Cycloclasticus pugetii PS-1: one gene and its partner. The protein of the gene in region 1 interacts with the protein of each later gene in a pairwise test. Links are inferred from orthologs where the notes say so. Each region holds a gene or a part of one and is shown in the gene's direction. Other genes may lie near its edges.

The links.
Region 2: the proteins of CYCPU_RS0110425 (region 1) and dnaB interact in binary tests that used the Escherichia coli proteins (3 or more experiments, as listed by UniProt). The link is inferred for Cycloclasticus pugetii PS-1 from one-to-one orthologs.

The regions. Positions count from the first base shown.
Region 1 is NZ_ARVU01000001.1:2,128,702-2,136,489, forward strand. What follows is about bases 1,557-4,501. They hold CYCPU_RS0110425 (UvrD-helicase domain-containing protein), read left to right. Parts: upstream 1,557-1,999; coding sequence 2,000-4,003; downstream 4,004-4,501. Other genes in these bases: CYCPU_RS0110420 (YifB family Mg chelatase-like AAA ATPase), read left to right, coding at 1,557-1,937; CYCPU_RS0110430 (c-type cytochrome), read right to left, coding at 4,005-4,484. Also shown: CYCPU_RS0110415 (accessory factor UbiK family protein), read left to right, coding at 132-380; more of CYCPU_RS0110420, read left to right, coding at 423-1,556; CYCPU_RS0110440 (IS3 family transposase), read right to left, coding at 4,941-5,804; CYCPU_RS0110445 (transposase), read right to left, coding at 5,801-6,112; CYCPU_RS12165 (retention module-containing protein), read right to left, coding at 6,694-7,788. UniProt on the Escherichia coli protein: Rep helicase is a single-stranded (ss)DNA-dependent ATPase involved in DNA replication; it can initiate unwinding at a nick in the DNA. It binds to ssDNA and acts in a progressive fashion along the DNA in the 3' to 5' direction.
Region 2 is NZ_ARVU01000001.1:727,861-735,506, forward strand. The notes cover bases 2,912-5,714. They hold dnaB (replicative DNA helicase), read left to right. Parts: upstream 2,912-3,515; coding sequence 3,516-4,913; downstream 4,914-5,714. Other genes in these bases: rplI (50S ribosomal protein L9), read left to right, coding at 2,953-3,402; alr (alanine racemase), read left to right, coding at 4,964-5,714. In the rest of the region: rnr (ribonuclease R), read left to right, coding at 1-199; 23S rRNA (guanosine(2251)-2'-O)-methyltransferase RlmB, read left to right, coding at 199-954; rpsF (30S ribosomal protein S6), read left to right, coding at 1,272-1,700; rpsR (30S ribosomal protein S18), read left to right, coding at 1,733-1,969; CYCPU_RS0103565 (DUF2232 domain-containing protein), read left to right, coding at 2,005-2,907; more of alr, read left to right, coding at 5,715-6,058; DNA repair protein RadA, read left to right, coding at 6,048-7,412; CYCPU_RS0103590 (FHA domain-containing protein), read right to left, coding at 7,482-7,646. UniProt on the Escherichia coli protein: The main replicative DNA helicase, it participates in initiation and elongation during chromosome replication. Travels ahead of the DNA replisome, separating dsDNA into templates for DNA synthesis.

The DNA.
Region 1 (7,788 bases):
TGTAGCACAAATGGCCAAAATCAAGCTTTTTTACTAAAAAAAAAACAACAAAACCGCACTAATTACGGCCTTTTTTGTTTTTCACGCACCTAACCGGTGCATTAACTAAATTTCATATACCCTATATAGCTATGATTAACCCAACTATAATTGAAAGCATTACCCAGTCGCTGATCGACCACTTACCCAACGACCTTGCAAGCATTAAAAGTGAAACCGAAAAAAACTTTAGATCAATTTTGCAACAACAGTTTGCTAAGTTAGACTTAGTTACGCGTGAAGAGTTTGATGTACAAAGTGCTGTGCTTGCGAGAACACGTGAGAAGTTAGATGCGCTTGAACAAACTCTTAATGAATTGACGAAAAACAATAACACCTAAAGCTTCCTCATTAAATCATGCTGTTAAGGAAAGGATTCCACCATGTCACTAGCTACTACTCTAACGCGCAGCTCCACTGGCATTAATGCGCCATTAGTAACCGTTGAAGCGCACCTAGCAAACGGTTTACCCAGCCTAAATATTGTTGGCTTACCTGAGGCGGCTGTTAAAGAAAGTAAAGATCGCGTACGCAGCGCTATTCTCAATTGTCAATTTGAGTTTCCTGCTAAGCGCATCACCATTAACTTAGCACCTGCTGATTTACCCAAAGAAGGCGGGCGATTCGATTTACCCATAGCGCTTTGTATTCTTGCAGCCTCGGGCCAAATACCCAACGACAAACTGCTTGATTATGAGTTTCTTGGCGAATTATCGTTAAGCGGTGAATTAAGAGCCATTAAAGGCGCATTACCCACAGCTATAGCCTGCCAAACAAGCCATCGAACACTCTGCTTACCCACCCATAATCAACACGAAGCAGCGCTCATCTCAAGTGTTGATATTATTGGCGCTCCTCATCTGCTAGCTGTTTGCTCGCACCTTCATGGACAGCAAGAACTACCTCTTTTTAAACCTAAAAATGATGTAACCTCTCCCTCAATAAATAATCTCGACTTTTCAGACGTTCACGGGCAGCAACACACCAAACGCGCACTAGAAATTGCCGCTGCTGGACGCCACAGCCTATTAATGCTTGGTCCCCCAGGAACCGGCAAGTCAATGCTTGCAGCTCGATTACCAAGCATCTTACCGCTACTAAGCGAAGAAGAGGCCATTGAGACCGCCTCAATTTACTCTATTAGTCAGCACAACCTTGATACTCACCAGTGGCGGACGCCTCCTTTTAGATCTCCTCACCATAGCGCTTCATCTGTTGCTTTGGTCGGTGGTGGCAGTTCGCCAAAACCCGGCGAAGTATCGCTCGCGCATCACGGCGTTTTATTTTTAGACGAACTCCCCGAATTTGACCGTAAAGTCTTAGAGGTATTACGCGAACCTATTGAAAATGGAAAAATATCCATCTCCCGCGCTAACCACCAAACAGAATTTCCTGCTCGCTTCCAACTTATCGCCGCGATGAATCCATGCCCTTGCGGTTACCTTGGTGATACTTCTCAACGATGCCAATGTAACCCTGTTCAAATCAGCCGTTATCGAAACAAAATATCCGGCCCCTTGCTCGACAGAATTGATATGCATATTGAGGTACCCCGTATTTCCAGTGAAATGCTACGTAAAGGCACTAACGGAGGTGAGCAAAGTAGTGCACAAATTGCTTTACGGGTGCATCACTCGCAAATAAAAGCACTAAAACGACAAGGTCAACTCAACGAATTATTATCCACTGCACAAATCAAACAACATTGCCAAATAAGCGATGAAGATCATCAGCTACTAGAGCAAGCAATTGAAAAACTGGGTTTATCGCACCGTGCCTATCATCGCATTTTACGTGTCTCGCGAACCATCGCCGATATGGACCATCAAACTAATATTCAACGCCACCACTTAACTGAAGCCTTAAGCTATCGCCGCATGGATAAACGCGTCACATAAAGCGCTGAAAATATCATAAAGAACGAGTAAAATTTGCTCCCAAACTCATCTTTTAAGTCGCCGTGCCCAAACTAAACCCAGAACAACACAAAGCTGTTATCACAACGGACACCCCCTTACTTGTTATTGCAGGTGCTGGCAGCGGAAAAACCCGCGTCATTACCGAAAAAATATCACACCTTATTAGTAACGGTGTTGAAGCCAAACATATTACCGCCGTTACCTTTACCAATAAGGCTGCAAGAGAAATGCGTTCACGTGTTGACAAACTCTGTTCGTCAAAAAAAACAAAAGGCATTCGCATATCAACATTTCACTCCCTAGGTCTTGATATTATTCGCAAGGAGTATCAAACACTTGGCTTTAAAAAGAACATTAGCATTTTAGATGAACAGGATAAATTTAAGGTCCTACAAGATATTTTAGATAATAGCCAACATCAGTTAGATAAAGCTCAAATATCCCCCCTTTCGTGGCAAATATCCGACTGGAAAAACCAAGCGGTCTTGCCCGCACAAGCCATGTCTTTAGCTGAAGACGCTCAACAGCAGTTTGCTGCTGCATTATATGAACAATATCAGCAATATAACCGCGTATGCAATGCGGTCGATTTTGATGATTTAATCTTAACGCCGTTAGTCCTTTTTAACGAACACCCGTCAGTATTAGAAAAGTGGCAAAACAGTACTCGTTACCTTTTACTCGATGAGTATCAAGATACAAACACCACGCAATATGAGTTTTTTAAGCATTTAGTTGGCGCCATAGGACAATTCACCGTCGTTGGTGACGACGATCAATCCATTTACGCGTGGCGAGGGGCTAACCCAGAAAACCTCTTCACACTAAAAAAGGATTTCCCTAGATTAGAGATCATTAAACTCGAACAAAACTATCGCTCTAATCAACGTATTTTAAAAGCAGCTAACCAACTCATTAGCAACAACCCGCATTTATATGAAAAGAACCTTTGGAGCGACATCAAAAGTGATGAGAAAATTAACGTCATCAGATGTAAAGATGAGTTTTCGGAGTCACAACAAATCGCGGCCGAAATTTCTCGTATAAAATTTAAACACCGGGCCAGCAATGCTGACTTTGCTATCCTCTACCGAAGCAACCACCAAGCAAGACTGTTAGAAAAAAGCCTACGGGAACTATCGTTACCGTATGCCATCAGCGGCGGCACTTCATTTTTTTCCCATGCTGAGATAAAAGACACCCTGTGTTATATCAAACTGCTTATTAACCCAGATGACAACAGTGCTTTTCTCCGAGTTATTAATACACCCCGCCGTGAAATTGGCACCAGCACTGTCGAAAAACTCGCCCTTTATGCCAATAGTCGCCACATTAGTTTATTTGATGCTTGTTTTGAAATAGGGCTTGAACAACAGTTAAATGAACGAACCTATTACAAACTGCGCTCTTTCTGCGACTGGATTGTTAGCTTATCTGATAGAACACAACAAGAAGACCCGATTGCCATCCTTCATGAGATGCTTCAACACATTGAGTATTACGATTGGATTAAAACTCACGCCAATAGCGACAAACAGGCAGAAAGAAAAATAAACAATGTATTAGAGCTAATAAAATGGATTGAAAACAGCGCTAAAAAATCACAAGAAGAGCGCAGCTTGGGCGATATTGTGTCACGCATGATGTTGCTCGACAGCTTAGAGCGCAACGAGGAAGAAGAAAAAACTGACCAAATAAAACTCATGACCTTACACGCCGCAAAAGGACTTGAGTTCCCTTACGTCTATTTAATTGGCATGGAAGAAGGCATCCTGCCTCATCAAAACAGCATTGATACTGATCAAATTGAAGAAGAACGACGACTGGCTTACGTTGGCATTACAAGAGCCCAACAACAGCTCACCTTTAGTTATTGCGCGCAACGAAAGAAATACGGTGATGTTTCATCAACAGAACCCAGCCGTTTCTTAACCGAACTGCCCGTCGACGATTTAGATTGGGCCGCCGTCCAAAAGAAAAACCCAGAAGAACAAAAGAAAAAAGGCCAGGAAAGCCTGGCCCTTATGAAAAGTTTATTAAATTAAATTACTGACTTCTCTCAACCATATAATCAATAGCGGCGGTCACATCTGCATCAGATAATTGAGCAGAACCACCTCGTGCAGGCATGCCTTTAAAACCTTTGGTCGCGTGCTCAAAGAGCACTGATTCACCTTGTGCAATACGAGGTGCCCAAGCTGCCACATCACCTGTTTTAGGTGCGCCCGCAACTCCTGTTGAATGGCAAGCCATACACGCCGTATTATAAACTTGCTCTGCGGACATAGGTTCCGTTGCAACCACCACTGGCGGCTCAACAATTGGACTAGCTTTTTTAGCCTCGGCTAACGTCGTTGCTAACTCACCTAAAGGTTTAATTCTATCTAAAACCTTTTTTTCTGCTGCTGCAGACATCGGTTTCTCGTCAACCAGGCCAATCGCTACAAAAGAAATTACAATAGCAATAATAACTAACACACCTATCGTGACACCTAGGTCACTTAAAATTTTCTTATCTTCACTCACGTACTAACTCCAATTTAGTGATATTTTTTCAGGATTATAAACCCTAAGCCTATAAACCCGAAGTAAAAACAGTTCAATATTTCATCAACATATCACGTTATAATACCGCAACAATATACAAAGCGCTCGTAGCTCAGCTGGATAGAGTGTCGCCCTCCGAAGGCGAAGGTCGTGGGTTCGACTCCCGCCGAGCGCGCCAATTTAGCAAACAATATATCCTTAGATAAAAAAGAAAATAGTCACCCCCCCTATTTAAGACTGCGTATCCATGTAAAAACTATCTCCCAAGTATGATGCAATGAACAATTGGTACGCTTATCTAACCAACAAAAATTAGACGCAAATATCTCAATTGACTAATATCAAGCTGGCTAACCGGTTGATACCCTTTATTTAGAACAGGCAAAAAAATAGGCAGGTCACATTGAGGTTCCCCTAAAATAACGGAGGGATTAATTAAAGGGCATTAGCCCGTTCATATTCATCTGGACTAACATAGCCTAGATACGAATGCCTTCGTTGTCGATTGTAAAATACTTCGATATATTCAAATAAGCTTTGTTTAGCTTGTTCTCTAGTCCGGTAATCTTCGTCGTCGACCAATTCAGTTTTAAGTGTACCAAAAAAGCTCTCCGCGACAGCATTATCATAACATTCACCTTTTCGGCTCATGCTCGCTAGCATGTTGTTTTTCCTCAGTAACCGCTGGTAATCACCTGATGCATAGGTGCTTCCTTGATCAGAATGTACGACAACAGATTGTTCACTACAGTCGCGACGAACTGCAGCCATTTGCAAGGCATCAACAACTAACTTTGTGTTGTTACGATCACTCATGCCCCAGCCAATAACTTGACGTGAATATAAGTCGAGTATCATTGCGAGGTATAACCAGCCCTGACGTGTTCGGATAAACGTTGTATCCGACACCCACTTTTGATTTGGTTTCACGGTAAAAAAGTTTCTTTTCAATCGATCAGATGCAGGCGATAACGTATTCTTAGAATTTGTCGTGACAATATATCGTTTTGTCATTTTAGATTGTATGCCTGCTGACTTCATCAGCCTTGCAACGCGGTTAACGCTAACGTGTTCACCTGCCGCTAAGAGATCTTGATGAACCCGAGGTGAGCCATAGGTTTGTCGGCTTGATTGGTGGAAGCAACGTATCTTGGTTAAAAGTCGCTGGTTTGTGCGCTGAGTCTTGCTGACGGGCCTATCTAACCAATCATAATAACCACTAGTCGATACGTTGAGAGTCGAACATAAACGGTTTAACGGATGTTTATGTTGCTGAGACTGAATGAATGCGTACCTCACTTGAGTTCCCTGGCAAAGTACGCTGCGGCCTTTTTTAAAATCTCAACTTCCTCCTTCAGTCGCTCGTTCTCCTGTCGAAGGGTGACTAACTCGCTTTGATTTTCTTTTCGAGGACGCCCAAGATTATTAGAAAAGGCTTTGTCACCTTTATCCTCTAACTGGGCTTTCCATTTATACAGCTGATTACGTCTAACACCTAACTGAGCGGCTAGCTCTGAAGAAGGGATATCTGATGCATTCATGAGTCGAACAGCTTCGACTTTGAACTCTTTCGTGTATGTTTTGTATGGCTTTCTTTTACTATTCATTTGGATACTCCTAAGCAACATTGTCGCTTATTAAATGTATCCGTTAAACTAGGGGAGCCTCAATCTGACCCCTTGATTTCTTTTCTTAGTGAAAAAGAAAATATTCATTCCCCGTTTAAGGCTGCATATCTACGTAAAAACGAAACTATCACCCAAGTATGACGCAATGAACAATTGATAGACTTACCTAGCCAACAAAAAATTAAGCAAAAATATCTCAATTGACTAATATCAAGCTGGCTGACCCCATGATTTTTTCTATGCCCGCTTTAGTCGCCGTTAGGCATAACCCTCTTATGAGGGGTTTTTACGAGCGGCTACAAGCCAAGGGAAAACCTAAAAAAGTAGCTATAGTAGCCGTGATGCGAAAATTACTGGTACTCGCTTATGGGGTGCTAAAGTCAGGTAAACCGTTTGATATTAATTATCAACAACAGGCCATTTAAGCTTGTTTTTTAAGACAGTATCTGACCCCTTGATTTTTAGCAAACATAAAAAGCCCCGACACAATATGCCGAGGCTGAATTATTTAACTGTCAGTTAAAATCATTTGAGTCTGACCTCATTGATTAAACTAGTCATTAACTATCAATATTGATGTGTCCCAAAGAAATCATTTGATCAACAATGTCTGCTTGGGTCGCACCGGTTATACCCAAGTCTACAAAGGTAGTATTTTCTAATGTAATAACTTGTGAATCACCTGCTCCACCCTCCGTGCTTACATTAATCACCACAGCACCACCACTTTCGTTAACGCTTAGGTAATCAGTCAATGTTCCAGATTCTTCTCCGATTAACAAATCAGACAAGTCTAGGACATCAGTTTCGCCAGCGTCATTAAAGTCCGTAATAATATCTGCTGGCGATCCAGCTGCATCACCAGCGTTCCAGACAAATGTATCAGACTCAGTGCCGCCAGACATTGTGTCACTACCTAAACCACCTACGAGTATGTCATTAAGGTCAGCACCATTTAGACTGTCATTACCCGCGTAACCAATCAAGGTAGCAGCCTGCCCTGGAGTAGCATCGAGAGAGTCAACCCCGTCATCATTACCCGGCGTTCCCTCAATAATAACGTGGTCATCTGGGCTAATACTTAGAACAATGGCATCTTCAACAATAACAGTATCGCCATCTCCATCCTCAACTTCCAAGTCTAAATCTATTCTGAGTAGCTCGCCAGGAACAGGAATTGCCGCACCAAATCCAGATAAAAGGAATGGAGTACCAGCAACATACTGATACTCAACAGTGGTTAGACCATCCTCTGTAAACACCTGAACTTGATCACCGTCCCCAATTCCTTCTACTAAAACGCTACCATCAACGTTCCAAGTAACAGAATAACCAGATTTTGTGTCATTACCATCAGCAATTATAAAATTAACTCCGCCGACCACAACTGTAGTTATGACATCTAGGGTACCGTCACTCACCATATCATCGTCATCGTCATCGTCATAGGCTCTAATAGCTACATCTGTAGTACCATTATTAAGAAGAAAACCTGCAGTTGCACCGTTCACAGTCACATTATCACCAAGGGTATGATCAGCTGGTTCAACGTAAGCAAGATTCGACAAAGGCACACCTGATACCGTATCAACATAACTGACACGAATTGTTTCATTAGTACCAATAGACAGACCATTACCGCCACCTTTTATACC
Region 2 (7,646 bases), 1.4 Mb from region 1 along the record:
TGATGATTATTACCACTTTGATGCCAGCAAGCATCGTTTGTTAGGCGAGCGTACCAATAAATCATTTCGTTTGGGCGATCGACTAAAAGTAAAGGTGGTTAAAGTAAGCTTAGATGATAAAAAAATTGATTTGGCATTGGCGGGTGCAGAGCAAAAGAAAAAAATTGTGGCTAAACGTCGTAGGAAGAAGAAACGCTAATGGCTGAAGTGCAAAAAATTCATGGAATTCATGCTGTTCAAGCGCTTATTAAAGCGAGGCCTGATCATATCGTTAATGCATGGATGGATCGACAGCGCAAAGATGCAAAGCTGCAAGCAATAAAACAAAGTCTGGATGAGGTTGGTATTCGCGTTGACTATGTTGATAAGAAAACATTAGAGAAATTGTCCAGCAATGCAAACCATCAAGGTGTTTTGTTAACCGCTAAATTGCCACAAGAACGAACAGAAGAGCAACTTAAGAAGGCGCTTAAAGAACAACAAGACCAAGCATTTTATTTAGTGTTAGACCAAGTGACCGACCCGCATAATTTAGGGGCTTGTTTAAGAACAGCGTTGGCCGCAGGGGTGCAAGGGGTTATTGTGCCAAAAGATAATGCCTGTCGCTTAAATGCGACTGTTTGTAAAGTAGCCAGTGGCGCCGCTGAACTGCTTCCGGTCTATCGTGTGACCAACTTAGTGAGAACCTTGAAATACCTTAAGACTGAAGGGGTTTGGGTTAGCGGGGCTGCTGGAGAAGCAACAAAAGATGTTTTTGAGGCTGAATTGACCGGGTCTGTAGCGATTGTGATGGGAGCAGAAGGTAAAGGTCTGAGGTCTTTAACGCAACAGCAATGCGACCAATTAATTAAAATACCAATGTCCGAAAAAGTGGAAAGTCTAAATGTTTCTGTTGCTACGGGTATTATTTTGTATGAAGTGCTTAGACAAAATCAACGATCATTGAATTCATAAAAAATCAGTCAGGCATCAACCCTTATAAGTGTTCATCAGAATAAGCAAAAGAGTCTGTTGAATAACACAAGTCTGTTTGGTTGGTTTTTGGGTCGTTGATGAGCCGACAAAGCTTGCTTAAGGCGTTTAAGCAGTAAAGGGCTTGTTTAAAAACTGAGCCGTTTCTATGGTTAACAGTTTAACTATTAGAGCTAACTTGATTTGCAGTACTGATACCTGTAAAATCGCGCGTTCGAAATTGTAGCTTGTATGATCAGACTACAATCCTTGCCTTACCTGAGTGTGTCAGGAAGGCTGATAATCCTAAAGGAAATAAAATGAGACATTACGAAGTTGTATTTTTGGTTCACCCGGATCAAAGTGCGCAAGTTCCTGCAATGGTTGAGCGTTATAGCGCATCAATAACAGAGCGTGGCGGAAACATTCATCGAGTAGAAGATTGGGGCAGAAGACAGCTTGCATACCCCATTAACAAAATTCATAAAGCACATTACACATTGATGAACATCGAGTGTGATCAAGCGGCTCTAGAAGAATTAGAAAAAGCCTTCAAGTTTAATGATGCTGTGATTAGAAATATGATCATGCGTCGTGATGAAGCAACGACAGGTACTACACCACTTGCCAAGTCAAACGAAAAAGAAGCGGCTAAACCCTATGTAAAGCCAGTTGAAAAGAAAGCTGAATCATCAGCCGAAACAACAGAAACGTCTGAGCCTGATGCTGATAAAGCAACAGACGCATAGACACTGTACAACGTATAATTTAAGGAATAGACATGGCATTTGATAAAGGTTTTAGACGCCCACGTTACTGCAAATTCACTGCAGAAAATGTAAAAGAAATTGATTACAAAGATTTAGATACATTAAAAGAATATATGACCGAAACTGGGAAAATTATTCCTGCACGTGTGACGGGTGTTAAAGCAAAGTACCAACGTCAGTTAACGGCTGCAATTAAGCGAGCTCGTTTCTTATCGTTGATTCCATATTGCGACGCGCACGAACGGTAGATTTATGTCGCGAGTAATCGCGGGCTAAGCCTTGTATGATGAAAGCAGTAGCAACATTTATTATGCAAGGTGGTCGGCAGGCCACCATTGTTTCAGCAACGATGGCAATTTTGTCATTGTTAATGCCGCCATTATTAATCATTAGCGTTGCCTGTGTTTGCTTGGTAACATTAAGAAATGGGTCTGCTGATGGGCTTAGGGTTGTAATTGGCTCAACGGTCGCGACTGCGTTAATAGGCTATATAGTATTAGGAACATCGTTAGTTTCTTTTACATATTTGTTTATTATGTGGTTACCTGCTTTTTTGATATCGCTGGTATTACGAGAGACAGGGGAGCTAAACAAAGCACTTGAGTTTTTAGTCATACTTGGGATGTTAGCGGTAACGGGGCTTTATTTAACAATAGATAACCCTGCACAGCTATGGGCAACAGGCATTCAAGAGGTTGTTAAAGCCCTTGCAGAACAACAAGAGTTGCCGGTAACCGAGGCAGAACTTGAAGAAGGTTTGCTGTTCTGGTCTCAGTACATTACTGGTGTTGTAGTGGCCGGTACGCTTATTAGTTTACTGATGAGTTTGCTGTTAGGCAGATGGTGGCAAGGCTTGTTATTTAATGAAGGTGGTTTCGACAAAGAGTTTAGCCACCTTCGTTTATTACCACGTGATGGGTTAGTATTTGCAATACTGGTTGTGTTAGGCGTGTTATTAGACGGACAGTTTGCCGAATATATATTGAACTTGGATATACAAGTTCTTTTATTGTTTTTTATAGTTGGTGTGTCAGTGGTACATGTAGTAATCAAGGGTAGAGGTGGTAGCCGTTATTTGCTCTTTGTTTTTTACATGGCGATATTTTTTGTGCCACATTTGATCTTGCCTTTGGTGTTGATTGGCTTATCAGATGTTTGGATGGATTGGCGTCAGCGGTTTGTTTGAATCGCACGCTGAGTTAAATTTTAAAATAAATAGGATTTAGTAAAGATGAACATTATTCTTCTTGAAAAGGTAGCAAATTTAGGTAACTTGGGTGACAAAGTAACAGTAAGGCCCGGTTTTGGACGTAATTTTTTAATCCCCGGTGGTAAAGCAGTTCTTGCGACGCCAGCCAGAATTAAAGAATTTGAAGCACGTAGAGCAGACCTTGAAAAAGCAGAAGCTGAGCGTCTAACAAAAGCTCAAGCAAGAGCAGAAGCCATTGAAGTGTTAAACTTAACTATTACTCACCAGGCGGGTGAAGAAGGTAAGTTATTTGGATCGGTCGGCTTACCGGATATTATTAAAGCATGTGCGGATGCAGGTGTAGAAGTTGATAAGCAAGAAATTAAATTACCTGAAGGTTCCATTAGACAGACAGGTGAATTTGAAGTGGCTATCCACTTACATACTGATGTTGTTGCATCACTAAAATTGGCGGTTGTAGCTGAAGCTTAGGACACCACATTTAAAAAAAGCCGGTGTCATTTGGCACCGGCTTTTTTTTGCAAAGAAGATTTCACCTTCCTGTACAATCGTAAAAACTTTCAATTTATCTTCAAAAACTGCTCATGTCTGAAGAACCATTATTTGACTATGAAATGCCCGATGAGACAGAGTTTCTTCGTGTTCCACCTCACTCATTACAAGCCGAACAATCAGTTTTAGGCGGTTTAATGTTAGATAATCAGTGCTGGGATACAGTGGCTGATAAGGTTTCACCAGAGGACTTTTACCGTAAAGAACACCGGCTAATTTTTGAATCGATTGCAGACTTAGCAAAAAAAGACGAGCCTTTCGATGTTGTTACTATTTCCGAAGTGCTCGGGCAAGCTGGGGAATTAGAAAGTGTCGGTGGTTTAGCGTATTTAGGGGCGCTTGCAAAAGATACGCCTAGTGCAGCAAACATTGTTAGCTATGCAGCTATTGTTCGGCAACGATCTGTTCGCCGTCAGCTTATTCATATTGGTAATGAAATATCAGATTCTGGGTTTGATACTGAAGGCCGAGACATAAATGAATTGTTGGACGAAGCTGAAAGTAAAGTTTTTAAAATTGCCGAACAGGGTGCAAAAGGGCAAAAGGGTTTTGAATCGATTAAAAACTTATTGGGCGTAGCCGTTGATAAGATTACCGAATTACATGAAAACCAAAATGCTATTACCGGTGCGAGTACCGGGTTTTCTGATTTAGATGAAATGACATCCGGTCTTCAACCGGCTGATTTAATTATTGTCGCTGGCCGACCTTCAATGGGCAAAACCAGTTTTGCAATGAACTTGGCAGAAAACATAGGCATTCAAAGTGGCTTGCCTATCGCCGTATTTAGTATGGAGATGCCGGGTGATTCATTAGCGATGAGAATGATGTCTTCTTTAGGCCGTATTGATCAGCATAAAGTTAGAACCGGACAGCTTGATGATGATGAGTGGCCACGAATGCAATCTTCAATTAATCTGTTGGCAGAAGCTAAAATATTCATAGATGACACAGGAGCACTGAGCCCCATTGAGGTTCGTGCCCGAGCAAGGCGACTGATGAAAGAACATGGTCAGCTAGGTTTGATTGTTCTCGATTACTTACAATTGATGCAATCACCATCGAAAAGTGAAAGCCGTGTAGCAGAGATTTCAGATATTTCGCGTTCATTGAAAGCCTTAGCCAAAGAGTTAAATGTACCAGTTATTGCTTTATCTCAGTTGAATCGTAATTTGGAGCAACGGCCGAATAAACGACCAGTGATGTCTGACTTGAGGGAGTCGGGAAGTATTGAGCAGGATGCCGATGTTATTATTTTTATTTATAGGGATGAAGTGTATAACGAAGACTCTGACGCAAAAGGTGTGGCAGAAATTATTATTGGTAAACAGCGTAATGGGCCGATTGGCACCTGTCGGTTGACGTTTTTAGGGCAATATACGCGGTTTGAGAACTATGCCAATGACAGTTACATTGATGATGAATATTGATCTGATGGTTAATTAGTGGCCCATCAACGCATTATGACGTTAGAATAATTATGTCTTTTCACCCCGAAGCGGTTATTGATTTATCGGCATTAACACATAATGCTGATGTTGCTCGTCGAGCAGCTCCTAACTCAAAACTTATGGCGGTAATAAAAGCAGATGCTTATGGGCATGGCATGTTAGCGGTTGCTCAGGCGTTATCATCGGTTGATGGTTTTGCTGTAGCACGGCTAGAAGAAGCAATAACACTTAGACAAGCAGGCATCGATAAAATAATTCTTGTGTTAACTGGGTTTTCTTCTCAAGCAGACCTTGAGCAGTTTTGTGCCTATGACCTAGACGCAGTTATTCATAGTGAGTACCAAGTAGAGCTACTCCATTCAGCTGATGTTTCAACACCGATATCTGCTTGGTTAAAAATAAATACGGGGATGAACCGTCTAGGAGTTGATGCGTCCGCAGTGCCGAGGCTTTACGACGCTTTGCAACTATCTGGAAAGCTACGTTTGCCGGTTAAGTTAATGACTCACTTGGCCTGTGCGGACGATATGAATTCATCGTCTACCACCTCTCAAATTAGTGTGTTTGATGAGGCTACGCTCGGTTTGAATGGTGAACAAAGTATTGCTAATTCAGCTGGATTGTTAGGTTGGAAGCATGCACAAAGACACTGGGTGCGTCCTGGCATAATGCTATATGGTGCCAACCCGTTTTGTGACTCAACAGCAAGTGATGATAATTTGCTTCCTGTGATGACACTAAAAAGCAGGGTTCTATCAATAAGAACGGTTAGAAAATCGGGCTGCGTCGGTTATGGTTCAACTTGGCAAGCTAATAGAACCAGCCTAATAGCAATTGTTGCGATTGGTTACGGCGATGGTTACCCGCGCCATGCCGTGACAGGAACACCCGTTTTGGTAGCGGGCCAAGTAGCCCCATTAGTAGGCTGTGTTTCAATGGACTCGATTACGGTGGATATCAGTCAATGCAATAATGTTCGCGTGGGTGATGAAGTTGTTTTATGGGGACGTGGTTTGCCCATTGAGGAAGTGGCTGAAAAAAGTGGTACGATTTCCTATGAGTTATTGTGTGGGATTACTCATCGTGTCAGTCGATCTATACGGGAAACATTAAATGTCGAGTAAACCTAAAACTGTTTATAGCTGTCAAGAATGTGGGGCGAGTGCAACTAAATGGGCTGGACAATGCCAAGACTGTGGTGGCTGGAATACTCTGCAAGAATCAACGCTGAGCGGTTCCTCTAAAGTAAACCGTTTTAGTGGTTATGCTGACCAAGCCAGCTCGGCGGAAGTGCAAATCTTATCTTCTGTAACAGCGCAGCGTTTAGAGCGTACTCAAAGTGGCATGGATGAGTTGGATCGAGTACTCGGTGGAGGTATTGTTCCCGGCTCAGCAATTCTTATTGGTGGTGATCCTGGGATTGGTAAATCAACCTTATTGCTGCAATCATTGGCGAGTATGAGTCAACGTACTAAAACGCTCTATGTAACGGGTGAAGAGTCTGCTCAACAAGTAAGTATGCGTGCGACGCGACTTCATTTATCAGTCGATAAAGTTAATATTTTATGTGAAATTGCACTCGAAACCATATTGGCGACAGCAGAAAAAATGTCAGCAGATGTTTTGGTTGTAGACTCTATTCAAACGGTTTTTAGTGATGAGTTACAGTCTGCGCCCGGCTCGGTTGGGCAGGTACGTGAATGTGCTGCACGGCTGGTACGATTTGCTAAACGCACAAATACCACCATATTTTTAGTGGGCCATGTCACCAAAGAAGGGGCGATTGCTGGTCCACGTGTTTTAGAACATATGGTGGATTCTGTTTTATATTTTGAGGGTGATTCGGGAAGCCGTTTCCGCGTGATAAGGGCGATTAAAAACCGCTTTGGTGCGGTTAATGAGTTGGGCGTTTTTGCGATGACAGAAAAAGGGCTTCGCGAAGTGACAAACCCCTCTGCTATTTTTCTTTCGCGTCACGAACAAGAGGTGCCTGGTAGTGTTGTAATGGTGACTCGCGAAGGGACTCGTCCACTTCTGGTTGAGGTGCAAGCATTGGTCGATGAAAGTAGGCAAGGAAACCCTAAACGGGTTACTGTCGGGATGGACCAAAACCGTTTGGCGATGCTGTTGGCTATTCTACATAGGCATGGGCAATGCTCATTACTTGACCAAGATGTATTTGTAAATATCGTTGGTGGTCTACGTGTTATGGAAACAGGTGGTGATTTGGCGGTCGTTGCAGCGTTATTATCTAGCTTTAAATCTAAAAATATCTCTAAAGACTGGGTGGTGTTTGGTGAGTTGGGCCTATCAGGGGAAGTTCGCCCTGTGCCTAATGGTGAGGAGCGCCTAAAGGAAGCCGCGAAACACGGTTTTAAGTTTGCATTAGCGCCTAAAGGGAATATTCCTAAGGAAGGTGTCGATGGTCTAAAAATACATCCGGTGAGCGTGTTAAGGGATGCATTGCAGTTTTTTTAGAAGCATTTTTTTGAAGAGTAAAGACTAAAGCAGAAGCTGCCCCTCCACCCTATTACTTATATTTAAGGGTTATTCAGTAAAAAAGAGATATTTATTGTCTGCAATGTTTAAGACATTGTTATTAGCTAGTTTGGTCTCGCTGGATATCGTGTTGCCGTCGATGGAAATGCTAATATCGTCCATTAACCTTGAAATATAATACCCGTCGGCTCTCTTAGCAATCATTGCGGGTGT